Regions from separate parts of the Serratia ficaria genome, predicted to be linked through region 2. Evidence: predicted binding sites of a transcription regulator. Region 2 holds the regulator's gene; each other region holds the start of a gene.
The links. Region 2 encodes CRP, which controls carbon source genes, mostly activating them, when cyclic AMP is high. Its sites were predicted from a motif close to ATGTGANNNNNNTCACAT; they were not measured.
Positions count from the first base shown of each region.

Region 1: CKW09_RS11615 (6-phosphofructokinase) is a predicted target of CRP. The motif match lies at 2,430-2,447, and genes of this name have one in related genera.
Region 3: CKW09_RS16100 (PTS sugar transporter subunit IIB) is a predicted target of CRP. The motif match lies at 3,582-3,599, and genes of this name have one in related genera.

Region 1 is NZ_LT906479.1:2,444,092-2,448,969, forward strand. Features, by position in the region: gene CKW09_RS11605 (PTS sugar transporter subunit IIC) at 1-999, opposite strand, end outside; gene CKW09_RS11610 (PTS sugar transporter subunit IIB) at 992-1,306, opposite strand; gene CKW09_RS11615 (6-phosphofructokinase) at 1,318-2,298, opposite strand; gene CKW09_RS11620 (DeoR/GlpR family DNA-binding transcription regulator) at 2,671-3,426, opposite strand; gene CKW09_RS11625 (NUDIX domain-containing protein) at 3,524-4,120, shown strand; gene CKW09_RS11630 (NUDIX hydrolase) at 4,117-4,485, shown strand; gene CKW09_RS11635 (MalY/PatB family protein) at 4,497-4,878, opposite strand, start outside.
Region 2 is NZ_LT906479.1:4,839,865-4,844,742, forward strand. Features, by position in the region: gene CKW09_RS22720 (phosphoribulokinase) at 1-303, shown strand, start outside; gene CKW09_RS22725 (OsmC family protein) at 343-750, opposite strand; gene crp (cAMP-activated global transcriptional regulator CRP) at 1,131-1,763, shown strand; gene CKW09_RS22735 (YccS/YhfK family putative transporter) at 1,815-3,893, shown strand; gene argD (bifunctional acetylornithine/succinyldiaminopimelate transaminase) at 3,934-4,878, opposite strand, start outside.
Region 3 is NZ_LT906479.1:3,387,959-3,392,836, reverse strand. Features, by position in the region: gene CKW09_RS16120 (NADP-dependent oxidoreductase) at 1-883, shown strand, start outside; gene CKW09_RS16115 (NADPH-dependent F420 reductase) at 925-1,659, opposite strand; gene CKW09_RS16110 (MarR family winged helix-turn-helix transcriptional regulator) at 1,690-2,124, opposite strand; gene CKW09_RS16105 (ECs1377 family protein) at 2,701-3,333, shown strand; gene CKW09_RS16100 (PTS sugar transporter subunit IIB) at 3,684-4,007, shown strand; gene CKW09_RS16095 (PTS sugar transporter subunit IIC) at 4,004-4,878, shown strand, end outside.

The DNA of each region.
Region 1 (4,878 bases), 2.4 Mb from region 2:
CAACATGCCGATGATGGAGCCGAGCGTGGTGGCCAGGAAACCGACGATCACCGCGTTGGGCGCGTAGGGGAACAGCACCGGGCAATCCAGCGCCGGCCGCGCGTCCGGGACGATGCGCATGGCGATGCCGCGGAAGGCCGGCACCAGCTCGTTCAACAGCAGGCGCACGCCGCTGTAGAGAATGAATACCCCGGCGACGAACTGAATGGCCTGCATAAAGCTGTACATCAGGTAATTCATGCCGCCGGCGAACTGGGCGATATACTGCGGGCCTGCGGCCAGCGCGGGGATCAGATACATCGGGATCATCACCACCGCCATCGACAGGTAAGTGTCCTGCAGGAATTTGAAATTATCGGGCAGCTCCAGATCTTCCGTCGAGCGGGAGCCTTTGCCCACCACCTTGGCGACGGCGGCCTGCACCAGATAACCGAGCGTGCAAAAATGCCCCAGCGCCACCTCGTCGGAACCGGTGATCTTGCGCACCACCGGCTGCGCCAATGCCGGCATCAACACCGCCATCACGCCGCCGAAAACGCCGCCGGTGAGGATCAACGGCATGCCGGTCAGCCCGGCTTTATAGCCGATCACCGCGCCGATGGTAGCCATCCACAGCAGCGCCTGGCCGGTCAGGAAGATGTATTTGAACGGCGTCAGACGAGCGACGATGATATTGACCGCGAAGATGGTCATCAGCGTGAGAGCGACCTCGGAGCCCAGCTCGCGGTTGGCCAGGCCGGCGATGGCGGCGACGTCGGTGATGTAGCCGGTCATGCCGAAACCCTGGGTGAAAATGCTGTTCAGATAGCTCAGCGCGCTGACGATGATATTGATGCCGGCCATCATGATCAGAAAGCCGAGCAGCGTTTTGAAGGTGCCTTCGGCCACTTTGCCGGGGGATTTTTTCTGCAGCAGCAGCCCCAGCATGGCGATGAAAGCGATCAGGATCGACGCCTGGCCGAGCAGATCGCGGACGATAAAATCAATCAGGCTATTCATTAGGCGTTTCCTTGCTGTCCCGTTCTTTTAGAAATGCCACGATCTTTTGTTCTATTTCCGTTTTGTCCGTCAGCCGGTTCAGAATAATGACGCGTTTCTTTTCTTCCTCGCTGGCGTCGGCGTTTAAAATATCCGCGAAGGTTTTTTGGGTGAGAATAATATCTGACTTAAAGGCGCCGGCCTCCGAGATCGTGGTGTGATCGATATCGGCATCTATCTCAAGCTTTTTCAGCACCGCTTTTGCGCTCATTTCGATAGCGAAGCTGGAGCCTAAGCCGCAGCCGCAAACACACAATATTTTAAGCATGGGACATCTCCTCAGATTATATTTAATTGCCTGGCGAGTTTGTAATGGTGTCCTTCGGTATTAACCAGGCGTTTTTGCATGCTGATTAAATCGATCGGAATAGGTTGATTGCTGGCGTTGATAATCACCGCCTTGTTCTTCATTCCGGAATTAATGCAGCGCACGACTTCGCTGGCCATGATTGTGCCCTGATAAATTTCTTCTCCAGTGGGATCGCCGTTACGCAGGCCGTAGCCGACGATGGTTTTGCGGATGCGCACGCCGATCTTCGGTTCCAGCCTGGCTATCATGGTGTCGATAGCGCCCTGAAAGCCGGGCGAGTATTCTTTGGTGTAGCCCTCGGAACAGAGGATGACGACGCTGTTTTGCTGTTCCAGCCGGCGCTTCACCTTGTCCGCCAGCGCCTGCAGCGGCTGTTGGCATTCGGGGATCAGCGCGAAGTCGGCGTTGGATTTGATGGCCGACTGCAGCGTCAGCTCACCGCAGTAGCCGCCCAGCAGCTCGACCATAAACACCCGGCCCGGCAGGGCGCGCCCGGTGTTCCGCAGCCTGGAGACCTCTTTGACGATCTGCTCGCAGGCGGTGGAAAAGCCGATGGTGTAGCAACTGCCGTAAACGTCGTTGTCGATGGTCATGCCCACGCCGAAGCAATTGACGCCGAATTCGCTGAGCGTATTCAGGAACTGCAGCGAGCCGTCGCCGCCGGCCATAATAAGCACGTCGACATGCAAGGTTTTAAGCTGTTTGGCGATGGTTTCATATTCAGCGGCCTGCAATTTTCGCTCGGTGCGCCCCGAAGAAATAACCGGCATCGGCGAAATGGAAAAGTCAGCCAGATCGCGAAACGAAATGGAATGGTGCCGATTGGCTAAAAGTCCGGATATTCCACCATCGAATAAAACCATCTCAGCCTGGGTCAGCTTGGCGAGCTGGAAAATAAAGTTGTTAATGCCGGTGACGTCGCCACCGCTTATTATCATGCCGAGCTTCATTCTGATTTCTCCCGCAATTTCCGTTGACGCCATTGTTATTTTTGGCATGGGCAAAATTTGCAGGCGACATCACAAAACAATCACAAAAATAGTTCCGCGCTGGCTTGACAGCCTCTGCGTCAGCCGCATTTAAGTGATGTCAGTCACATTTTAATCCGCGGTCGGGTAAATGAATGGAAACGGAATTTTTATTTAAATCATTGGGTTGAGCCAATCATTGGCTGAATGGCGCACGGGAAGGGAAAAATAATCCGGCGGCGACCGGTCGGGTGAAAGAATTGTGATATTACTCGCATTTTATCGCGGCTTAGCCGCTATGCAGCGCCGGATTGCGCCTGCGGCCCGCACGCGGGCGGCCCGGCAGGCGGCGCATCAGGCTTTCAGCACGCTAACGCCGGCCTGCAGCAGCGGCGCCGTCAGCGCGTCGTCGGTGGCGCGTTCGACGATGATGGTTTGCGCCAGGCTGATATCGCCAATCGCATACTGCGAGGCGGCGTTGAGCTTGGCGGCCGAGGCCAGCACCACGGTTTCCGCCGCCCGGGCCGCCAACGCGCGTTTGATATAGGCCTCTTCCAGATCGCCGGTGCTCAGTCCGGCGGTGGGATGCACCCCGGTAACGCCCATAAAGTAGATATCCGCGCGGATATGCGACATCGCCTCCACCGCGGCGGCGCCGACGCTGACGATCGAATGTTTGTACAACCGGCCGCCGATCAGGATCACCTCCACCGAGGGATGCTCAACCAACCCGACCGCCACGCTGGGGCTGTGGGTGACGATGGTGGCGTTCAGATTGGGCGGCAGCTGTTTCACCAACTCGGCGGAAGTGGTGCCGCCGTCGATAATCACCACCTGACCGGGCAGGATCATCGCCGCGGCGGCCTTGGCTATCGCACGCTTGGCGCCGGACTCGAGCTTATTGCGTTCGGCGAAGCTGGCGATGGCGGAAGACACCGGCAGCGCGCCGCCGTGCACCCTTTGCAACAGGCCTTCGGCGTCCAGCTCGCGCAGATCGCGCCGCAGGGTGTCTTCCGATAAGCCGAACATTTCGCTGAGCTGCTTGGCCAGCACCTGGCCGTCCTGAGCGAGTTTCTCCAGAATGATTTTTTTGCGCTGGCTGGTGAGCATGCGACGTCCTTAAATCTTGTTTGCACGAAATATCTTGATCATACACGAAATTGCACGATAGTATCAATTTCCTTTCCTGTATGACGGAGTTGCATCAATGATAGCCACCAAAGATCGGGTTCGCATTGTCGAAACCCGGGTGTTGTCCGACGACTGGTACCTGCTGAAAAAAACCACCTTCGATTATCTGCGGCGCGACGGGGTCTGGCAGCGGCAAAGCCGCGAGACCTACGACCGCGGCGATGGCGCCGCTATTTTGCTGTTCAATCGCCAGGCGCAGACGGTGGTGCTGACCCGTCAGTTCCGCTTCCCGGCGTTCGTCAACGGCCACGACGGCATGCTGATCGAAGCCGCCGCCGGGCTGCTGGACAACGCCTCGCCGGAAGAACGCATCCGCGCCGAAGTGGAAGAGGAAACCGGCTATCGCGTGCAAAACGTGCAGAAGGTGTTCGAGGCTTACATGAGCCCCGGTTCGGTGACCGAAAAGCTGCACTTTTTCCTCGGCGAATACCGGGCCGCCGATCGGATTGACGGCGGCGGCGGGGTGGAGGCCGAGGGGGAAGATCTGGAGGTGCTGGAATTGCCGCTGGAGCAAGCGCTGCAGGCGATTCGGCGGGGGACCATCGTCGACGCCAAGACCATCATGCTGCTGCAGTATGTCGCCCTTAACCGCACCCTGGAGGAGACGCCATGAAAGCGCAACTGATCCTGATCGCCGGCCCTTATCGCAGCGGCACCGACGGCGATCCGCAACGCATCGCCGCCAATCTGCGGCGGCTGGAGCAGGCGGCGCTGCAGGTGTATCAGCGCGGCCATGTGCCGGTGATCGGCGAATGGCTGGCGCTGCCGCTGGCGGTCGCGGCCGGTTCGACCGAGCATGGCGACGCTATCTGCCAAGAGTACCTTTATCCGGTGGCCCACCGGCTGATCGCCCAGTGCCAGGCGGTGTACCGCATCGAGGGCGCTTCCGCCGGCGCGGACAAGGACCTGCAGGTGGCCGACGAGTGGGGGTTGGCGGTGTATCGCCGCCTGGAGGAGATCCCGCAGGCGGTGCGGTAAAAACGGCGGGCTTAGGCGCCATCCCGAACAAACTGCAGGCCGGCAATCAGCTTGTCCATGCCGGCCTCCAGCTTGCTGCGCGGGCAGCCGACGTTGAGCCGCAAAAAACCGCGCCCCTCTTCGCCGTAGGTAAAGCCCGGCATGATGGCCACCTTTTCGCGCTCGATCAGCACCTGCTGCAGCGCCCGATCGTCAATCGCCAGCGGCCGCAGATCGATCCAGGCCAGGTAGGTGGCCTGCGGCGGCCGCCAGCCGAGCGTCGGGAAGGCCCGGCTCAGCCGCTCAGCGACGTAGCGCAGGTTGTCCTGCAGATAGTCGCGCAGCGCGTCCAGCCAGGGGGCGCCGTGACGATAGGCGGCGACATGCGCCGCCACCGCCAGCACCGCCGGCGAA
Region 2 (4,878 bases):
TACATCAACTACATTACGCCGCAGTTCTCGCGCACCCACATCAACTTCCAGCGCGTGCCGACGGTGGACACCTCCAACCCGTTCGCCGCCAAGGCGATCCCCTCGCTGGATGAAAGCTTCGTGGTGATCCACTTCCGCGGGCTGGATCAGATTGATTTCCCCTACCTGCTGGCGATGCTGCAGGGCTCGTTCATCTCGCACATCAACACGCTGGTGGTGCCGGGCGGCAAAATGGGGCTGGCGATGGAGCTGATTATGGCGCCGCTGGTGCAACGGCTGCTGGAAGGCAAGAAGATCGAATGATAGCGCACGGGCGCAGCGCTGGCCGCGCCCGTTAACCGGTTATTCCGGGCTGCGGATCTCGAAGCTGTGGGTCACGCTGGCGGCCTTGTTCAGCATCAGCGCGACCGAACAATACTTCTCGGCCGACAGGTTGACCGCCCGCTCAACGATCTTGTCGGTCAGATGCTGGCCGGTCACGATGAAATGCAGGTTGATACGGGTAAACAGGCGCGGCGCTTCTTCGCGGCGTTCGGAGGTCAGTTTGACTTCGCAGTCGCGCACGTCGTTGCGGCCTTTTTGCAGGATCGACACCACGTCGATCGCGCTGCAGCCGCCCACCGACATCAGCACCATTTCCATCGGGCTGGGCGCCTTGTCGCCGGCGTTGCCGTCCATCAGCACCTGATGGCCTGACGCCGATTCACCCAGAAACGTTAACCCTTCCACCCACTTGACTCTTGCCTGCATACTGGTCACTCCGGTTGATTTCTTAAAATCAGGGTACGCTTTCGCATAGAAACAGGCAACGGAACCTGATGCTAATCATGCTGAAGCGAGACAACACAAGACACCCGCCTTACTCTGTGCTACAAACAGAGCCGCAATAAATCTTTCCGGGACACTGATTTCAGGGAAACGCCCAGGGAAAGGCTCCTTTACCGGTATGTTAATAGAATGTAGCTTGCAGCTCTCCCGGCAAGTTAATATGCTAGAGCGACAGCGTATATTTATGACACGCCTCAAAACCTGCCGATAGCCCTCGCTCAGACAACGGCTACAGGCACGTTTTACAGGGAACTCTGACCCCTGTGACACAAGGCAGCGATAACAACAGAGGATAACAGCGAATGGTTCTCGGCAAACCGCAAACAGACCCTACTCTCGAATGGTTCCTGTCTCATTGCCATATCCACAAATATCCATCGAAGAGTACGCTGATTCACCAAGGTGAAAAGGCCGAAACGCTTTACTACATCGTGAAAGGCTCCGTAGCGGTGCTGATCAAGGATGAAGAAGGTAAAGAGATGATCCTGTCCTACCTCAACCAGGGGGATTTCATCGGCGAGCTCGGATTGTTTGAAGAAGGTCAGGAGCGCAGCGCCTGGGTTCGGGCGAAGACCGCCTGTGAAGTGGCTGAAATTTCCTATAAGAAATTCCGTCAGCTGATCCAGGTTAACCCAGACATCCTGATGCGCCTGTCCGCCCAGATGGCAAGCCGCCTGCAGGTCACCTCCGAGAAAGTGGGCAACCTCGCCTTCCTGGACGTTACCGGCCGCATCGCGCAAACCCTGCTGAACCTGGCGAAACAGCCTGATGCCATGACCCACCCGGACGGCATGCAGATCAAGATCACCCGTCAAGAAATCGGCCAGATCGTCGGCTGCTCACGCGAAACCGTTGGCCGTATTCTGAAAATGCTGGAAGACCAAAACCTGATCTCCGCCCACGGCAAAACCATTGTCGTCTACGGCACGCGTTAATCACTGAAAAAACGGCGCAGCGATGCGCCGTTTTTTTATCTGCAGCCTGCGATGTGGCGCCGCCTGATCTACCACCCCGAAGTCAACTACGCACTGCGGCAAACGCTGGTGCTGTGCCTGCCGGTACTGCTCGGCCTGCTGATTGGCCAGCTGCAGCTCGGCCTGCTGTTTTCGCTGGTTCCCGCCTGCTGCAACATCGCCGGGCTGGACACGCCCCATAAACGCTTCTTTAAACGTCTGATCGTCGGCGGTTCGCTGTTCGCGCTCAGCAGCCTGCTGTTGCAACAGGCGCTGCTGTGGCAGGTGCCGCTGCCGGCGCTGATGCTCGGCCTGGCGCTGCTGCTCGGCGTCAGCGGGGAAATCAGCCCGCTGCACGCCCGGCTGCTGCCGGCGGCGCTGGTGGCCGCCATTTTTTCCCTCAGCATGGCCGGTACGGTGCCGATCTGGCAGGCGCCGCTGCTGTACGTCATCGGCACCGCCTGGTACGGCCTGTTCACCTGGTTCTGGTTCAAGCTGTGGAAAGAGCAGCCGATGCGCGAGTCTTTGAGCCAGCTGTATCTGGAGCTGGCGGACTACTGCGAGGCCAAATATTCGCTGCTGACCCAGCACACCGATCCGCAAACCGCGCTGCCGCCGCTGCTGGTGCGCCAGCAAAAGGTGATGGATCTGATCGGCCTGCTGTATCAGCAGCTCAACTTCCTGCCGCACGCCAGCAATCTGGAGCAAAAACGCCTGCTGCGCACCTTCCAGGTGGCGCTGGATCTGCAGGAGCACATTACCGTCAGCCTGCATCAGCCGGAAGAGGTGCAAAAACTGGTGGAGCAAAGCCAGGCCGAAGCGATTATCCGCCGCAACGCCCAGGTGATCGCCGGCCGGCTGCGCGTGGTGGCGCACGATATCCTCTATCATCAGCATTCGCAGCGCTTCAATATGACCCATGAACTGGCGGCGTTGGAGAAGGTGGCGGCGCAGCATGCCGACAACCCGGTCGGCCAGTTCTGCTATTACCATTTCAGCCGCATCGCCCGCCTGCTGCGCACCCAGCGCCCGCTGTACCGTCGCGATCTGATGGCCAATCAGAGCCGCCTGCCGTTCTGGCCGGCGCTGGCCAGCTACCTGTCGTTCAGGTCCAACGCCCTGCGCAACGCCGCGCGGCTGGGCGTCACGCTGGCGCTCGGCAGCAGCCTGGGGATGATGTTCAACCTGCCCAAGCCTTACTGGATCCTGTTGACCATCATGCTGGTGAGCCAGAACGGCTACAATGCCACCCGGGTGCGGATCCAGCACCGTGCGCTCGGCACCCTGGCCGGGCTGATGATCGCCGCCGGCCTGCTGCGGCTGCAGCTGCCGGAGGCCGAAACCCTGAGCATCATGTTGGCGATCACGCTGCTGGCCTACCTGGTTTCGCGGAAAAACTACGGGCTGGCGGTCATCGGCTTCACGGTTACCGCGGTGTACACCCTGCAGCTGCTGGCGCTGAACGGCTCCCATTTCCTGGTGCCGCGCCTGGTCGATACGCTGATTGGCTGCGTGCTGGTCTTCGGCGGCACCATCTGGCTGTGGCCGCAGTGGCAAAGCGGCCTGCTGCGCAAAAACGCGCACCAGGCGCTGGAAAACGATCAGCGCGCGCTGCGGCTGATGCTGGAAGAACGGGAGCCGGATCCCGCCGCGCTGGCCTATGCGCGCATGCAGGTCAATCAGGCGCATAATGCGCTGTTCACCTCGCTGAATCAGGCGATGCAGGAACCGGGATTCGCTTCGGATTATCTGGCGGATATGCGGCTGTGGGTCACCCACAGCCAGTTTATCGTCGAGCACCTCAACGCCATGACCATCCTGGCGCGCGAGCACTACATGCTGACGCCAACGCTGGCGGAAGAGTACCTGCAAACCTGTGAAATCGCGCTGCAAAGCTGCCAGCAGCGGCTGGAATACGACGGGCCGAGCAGCAGCAACAGCGGCATCATGCAGCCGCCGGATCTGCATCCCGACATGCCGGTCACCGAGATGGAACGCCACCTGCGGCGCATCCTGTCGCACCTGAGCGTGATGCACACCATTTCGTCGCTGGCCTGGAGCCAGCGCCCGCACCACGGCATCTGGCTGAAACGCAAGCTGCGCGATCAATAAGGGCGCGGCATGGCCGCGCCCCAATCGTCGCACGCCGGGTTCAGGCGTTGATCACGTCCTGCACCGCCTGTTCAAACAGCGCCATGCCCGCCTCGATATCCTGCGGCTCCACCACCAGCGACGGCGCAAAACGGATCACGTTCGGCCCGGCGTTGAGGATCATCAGCCCGCGCGCGGCGGCGGCGGTGAGGAAATCCCGCGCCCGCCCCTGATACTGCGGCGTCAGCTCCGCGCCGATCAGCAGCCCCATGCCGCGAATGTCGGTGAAAATTCGGTATTTTTCGCCAATCTTCCGCAAGGCGTCGACATACAGGCCATGGCGTTGTTCAACGCCGCTCAGCACCTCCGGCGTATTGATCACGTCCAGCGCCGCTTCCGCCACCGCGCAGGCCAGCGGGTTGCCGCCGTAGGTGGTGCCGTGGGTGCCCACCTGCATCACCGAGGCGATCTCTTCGGTGGTCAGCATGGCGCTGACCGGGAAGCCGCCGCCCAGCGCTTTGGCGGTGGTGAGAATGTCCGGCGTCACGCCATAATGCATATAGGCGAACAGCTTGCCGCTGCGGCCCATGCCGCTTTGCACCTCGTCAAACACCAGCAGCGCCTGATGCTGGTCGCACAGCGCGCGCACCCCGTTAAGGAATTCGGCGTTCACCGGCGTGATGCCGCCTTCGCCCTGAATCGGCTCCATCACCACCGCGCAGGTATGGTCGTCCATCACCGCTTTCACCGCCGCCAGATCGTTGAACGGCACATGCACGATATCGGCGGGCTTTGGCCCGAAACCGTCGGAATACTTGGCCTGCCCGCCCACCGAAACGGTGAACAGCGTGCGGCCGTGGAACGCGTTATGGAAAGCGATGATTTTGGTTTTGTACGGGCTGTGGCGGGTGATGGCGTAGTGGCGCGCCAGCTTGAAGGCCGCTTCGTTGGCCTCGGCGCCGGAGTTGGCGAAAAACACCCGATCGGCGAAGGTGGCGGCGATCAG
Region 3 (4,878 bases), 1.5 Mb from region 2:
TATCGACAACAGGGTGCCGACCGGCATATTCAAGCCGATTTTGCAGTTTAAGCTTCCCGCCACATTAGGCAGCGACCTGTCTGGCGTTGTCGTTGCCGTGGGGAGCCGCGTGACGCGTTTTACGCCAGGCGACGAAGTCTTCGCCAGCATTTTCGATACGGGAACGGGCTCGCTTGCCGAGTTTGCGACGGTGCCCGAGAGCGTCGCCGCCTTGAAGCCGGCAAATCTGGACTTCGTGCAGGCGGCTTCGCTGCCGATGGTGAGCCTCACGTCCTGGCAAGCATTGACGGAGCGCGCCGGGCTGCGGCCCGGTCAGAAAATTTTCATTCCGGCAGGGTCGGGAGGAATTGGCACCCTGGCGATCCAGCTGGCTAAATACCTGGGGGCCAGGGTAGGCACCACCACCAGCACGGGCAACGTCGCATGGCTTGAACGGCTGGGCGCGGACGAGGTGGTCGACTATAAAACGCAAGCATTCGAAAAGGTGTTGAGCGGCTACGACACCGTCCTTGGCACCATCGAAGGCGATACGATTGAAAAATCCATCCGGATCCTCAAGCCGGGAGGAAAGATTGTTTCTCTCGTCGGGCCGTTAGATGCCGCATTCGCACGGGCGCGGGGGTTAAACTTCTTGCTGACCTTGGCGTTTGGGATGATGAGCCGCAGGATAATGCGTCTGGCGCAAAAGCGAGGTATCGCCTATTCATTTCTGTTCGTTCGACCTGAAGGCGAACAGCTCGATCAAATCGGCAAACTGATCGAAGCTGAACGCATCGCCCCGGTGATCGACAAGGTATTCCCCTTTGCCGAGACCAAGAATGCGCTTGCCTACCTTGCCCAAGGGCATGCGAAGGGCAAAGTGGTGGTCAAGATAATCGAATGACCGGCCTGTTAACGCGCCGCCTTGCTAAAGGTGGCGAAGGATTAAGCCGTCACCGCCCGGTTGCGCGCAATGATGGCATCGTGCGTGAGTAAACTGCCGGCGGCGATGAACTCATTGATTAATGCGTCTCGGTTCAGAGGCGCCCGCGCTTTATCCGCCGTTTGCAGGGCAAGGTTCAGCTCATCGATTTTCAGCTCGGTGCAGTACGCCGGGGTGCCGGGCTGCTGCCGCCATGATTCGTTCAGCGGGCCGGCGTCAACCGCATCGAAGCCGGTCTGATTAACCAGCTCCAGCGCGATGGCTTTTGCATTGGCGCTGTCGCCGGCAACCGGGATGGCGAGACGGGATCCAGACCCGTCTGCAACGCCTTTCTCCGCCAACGTAGCCGCCAGAACGGCATTCCAGGCCTTAATCAAAGGCCGTTGAAGCACTTCACTGGCAAAGACGCTCTCCGGTTTCCCATTATTGATGTCAGCGATATCGCCATCGCGGAAGGGGTAGTAGTTAGAGGTATCGATAACAATCACGTTTTCGGGTACGCCAATTAACAGCGCCGCCAATTCTGCATGTTTGTCAAACGGCGTGGAGAGGATGATGACGTCCACATTGTGCACCGCTTCCTGACGCTCAACCGCGACCGCACCAGCTTCCCGCGCCAGCTCTGCAATGGTGTCCGGCCCCCTTGAGTTGGCCAGTTTGACCGCGTGCCCATGGCTTGAAAGTTTACGCGCCAGCGTTGCGCCTATATTTCCGGCGCCAATGATGCCAATTTTCATTTAATACCTCCGTATCCGAGTCGTAGGCGATTAACGGTCCGCCGGATGGGCAAAATCATTCAGGGTGTCGCGAAGTTCTTCCAGTTTGGCATCCGATAACCGGCAGGCTGATTTGATGTTATCGGTGATGCGCCAGAGTGCATCCTGCAGCGCTCTGCCTTCGTCCGTCAGGGTAATCAGCACCCGTCTTTCATCAGTGCGGTCACGCGTGCGGCGGACCCGCCCAGCGGCCTCGAGACGCTTGAGCACCGGGGTGATGGTGCCGGTGTCCATGCCGAGCTTGCCGCCGAGATCGCCGACGGTGCGGGGCGTTTCATTAAATAACTCCAGCATCACCAGGTACTGAGGGAAGGTGAGGCCCAGAGGCGCCAGAAAAGGTTTATGCAACCGGTTCATCCGGCTGGCCGCACCATAGAGCGCAAACGAAAGTTGTGTTCCGATTTCTCGGCGGGTCTGCGTTTTCATATCCGCTCCATTACCTTGTTGTTGATTGTCTAGTGCACTAGATAAAATACTAAGCCATTTTTTCCGCCATGAAAAGGCCGCGCACGGGTTAATTTGTGCGGCATAACATTTTCATACTCAGCTAAACCGGGGCGGAGTTGAAATTTCGCCAACTGACCCTATCTACAATCTGCTGCCCCGTTGCCGGCCTCGTAATGTTCGAAGCGGTTGAACATCGGCAGGGGCAGCGTCTTTCCCGCTGCGCATCACGCTCTAGCCGTTCAGCCAAGGCTGCTCACTGACATATTGCAAGAACAGCATCATGCTGATGCATACCAGTACCCCTATCACTATGATTATCGCCAGCCGCATAAATCCTCCCTCTTAATCATGGCCATGCGGGTCCCATCAGGTCAGGACATAGTAAGAAAAGACGATTCAATCATAAACCGATAATTCACCATAACGGCCGGGCGTGAAGGGGAAAGCGCGTCACTGCCGTTCCGTCGGCCTTCTCCCTGACAACTGACTTTCAGTTATCTCCGCCCGCTGATAAAGTGGGGCGGATACCGAAGAGCGATCGGGAGAGGCTTCAGCGTGACCGGACGAGTTGACTACCAGATTGAAAAGTATTGCTTTGCCGAAGCGACGGAAAGCCCCCGCCTGACCCGACAATGGGCCGATGTGATTGCCGAATGTCGGGAAAATAAGGCCGGAGCGGAGGAGCGCCTGCGTATCGCATTGCTGAACGTGGATTACGTTACGAGCTTTGAGCTTCCCTTCAGATTATTGCTCACCCGCGCCCCGCAATTGATAGCCGGCGTGCGCGATGAACTGCCGCTCAGCCAAAAAAACGTGCTGTTCAACGGTAAGCGTTTCGGCTGTATCTACAGCCTGAAGAGCGATCTGGCCGGAATACCGGACGAATTTCAGTACCGTCTGACGACCCGTATCCAGCGGGTCGACGCGGCGGGGATCACCGCGGCCCCTTACCGGCAAATCGCGCAAGAGGCGAAAGCGCCGCGGGAGCGCCTTAAATTGGCTCTGGAAAGCGGGCTGCCGGTCACGGCGCTGGACGGCCTCTTCTGGCTCGGCATACAGCGGATCGCGGCGGAGGTGCGGCGGCTGAGAGAGGGCGGTATGAAGATAGCCACCTCGGTGGCTGAGGTCTCCGATACCCTGACGGGAACGGCGCGGCCGGTGCCCGTTTACCGGCACGACACGCGTTAACGCTAATATCCGGGGGGCTTGACGCCCCCTGATACTCGACGCGCGTTCGTTGTATTCCGTATGCCGGCACTTGTCGGGCGGGCCTGTTTGCTCCCTGTCCATAATTAACTACCGCGCGCAGCTGACACATGCGGATTTATAACCGCGTCGCCATAGCAGTTCTTCCGCTCTTTTCCTGGCCTGGCCGCTAGCCTGCCGTTGAAATTGTGACCCAGCTCACGAGGTTTCCGCTATTTTATCTTTAATGCATGAGAACCCTCTCAAATCGATTTTTATTCATTGGAAACCGGTTTCCATTTTGTTTCCAATGAGGATCGGGAAGACCACGAATCGTCACTGGGGTAATCATAATGAAGAAAATCATGCTTTGTTGTTCTGCGGGGATGTCGACCAGTCTGTTAGTCAATAAAATGAATGCTGAAGCCGCCGGCCGCCAACTGGCGGTAGAGATCGCGGCGTTCAGCGCCAGCGAGTTCGATCAGCAGTTCCCGAACTATCACGTGGTGCTGCTTGGCCCGCAGATCAAGTACATGCTGCCGGCGCTGTCAGCCCGCGCAGCGGAGAAGGGCGTGCCGGTCGCGGCCATCGACATGATGGATTATGGCATGCAGCGCGGCGACAAGGTGCTGGACTTCGCGCTGGCGTTGATCGCACGGCAGGGAGCGCGCGCATGAGTTCCCTTTATCAGGCGATGGTCAGGATCATTGAACAGCGGGTCACGCCGTTGGCCGGCAGCGTCGGTCAGCAACGGCATGTGATAGCCATTCGCGACGGCTTCGTATCGGCGCTGCCGTTCATGATTATCGGTTCGTTCATGCTGGTGTTTATTTTCCCGCCGTTCGCCGCCGACAGCAGTTGGGGGATTGCGCGCGGCTGGCTGAACTTTTCTCTCAAATACCGTGAACAGCTGATGTTGCCGTTTCACCTCAGCATGGGGGTGATGACCTTCTTTATTTCGGTCGGCATCGGCGCCAGCCTCGGGCGGCATTACAAGCTTGATCCGATCATGACCGGTCTGCTGGCGTTTATGGCCTTCCTGCTGGTGGCTGCGCCGTACCGTGACGGCGTGATCGATACGCAATATTTCTCCGGCCAGGGGATTTTTACCGCCATCATTACCGCGCTGTATGCCGGTGAGCTATACGCCTGGCTCAAACGTCGCAACGTCACTATCCGGCTGCCGAAAGAGGTGCCGACCGGGGTGGCGCGTTCGTTCGAGATCCTGATCCCGGTGGTGGTGATCGTGGCGACGCTGCACCCGCTTAACCTGCTGGTGCAGAGCTATACCGGCATGATCATTCCGCAGGCCATCATGCACCTGCTGGAGCCGCTGGTTTCGGCGTCGGACTCGCTGCCGGCGATCTTGATTTCGGTGTTTATCTGCCAGATCCTGTGGTTCGCCGGCATTCACGGCGCGCTGATCGTAACCGGCATAATGAATCCATTCTGGATGACCAATCTGGCGCTGAACCAAACAGCACTCGCCGCGGGCGCGCCGTTGCCGCATATCTACCTGCAAGGATTCTGGGATCACTATCTGCTGAT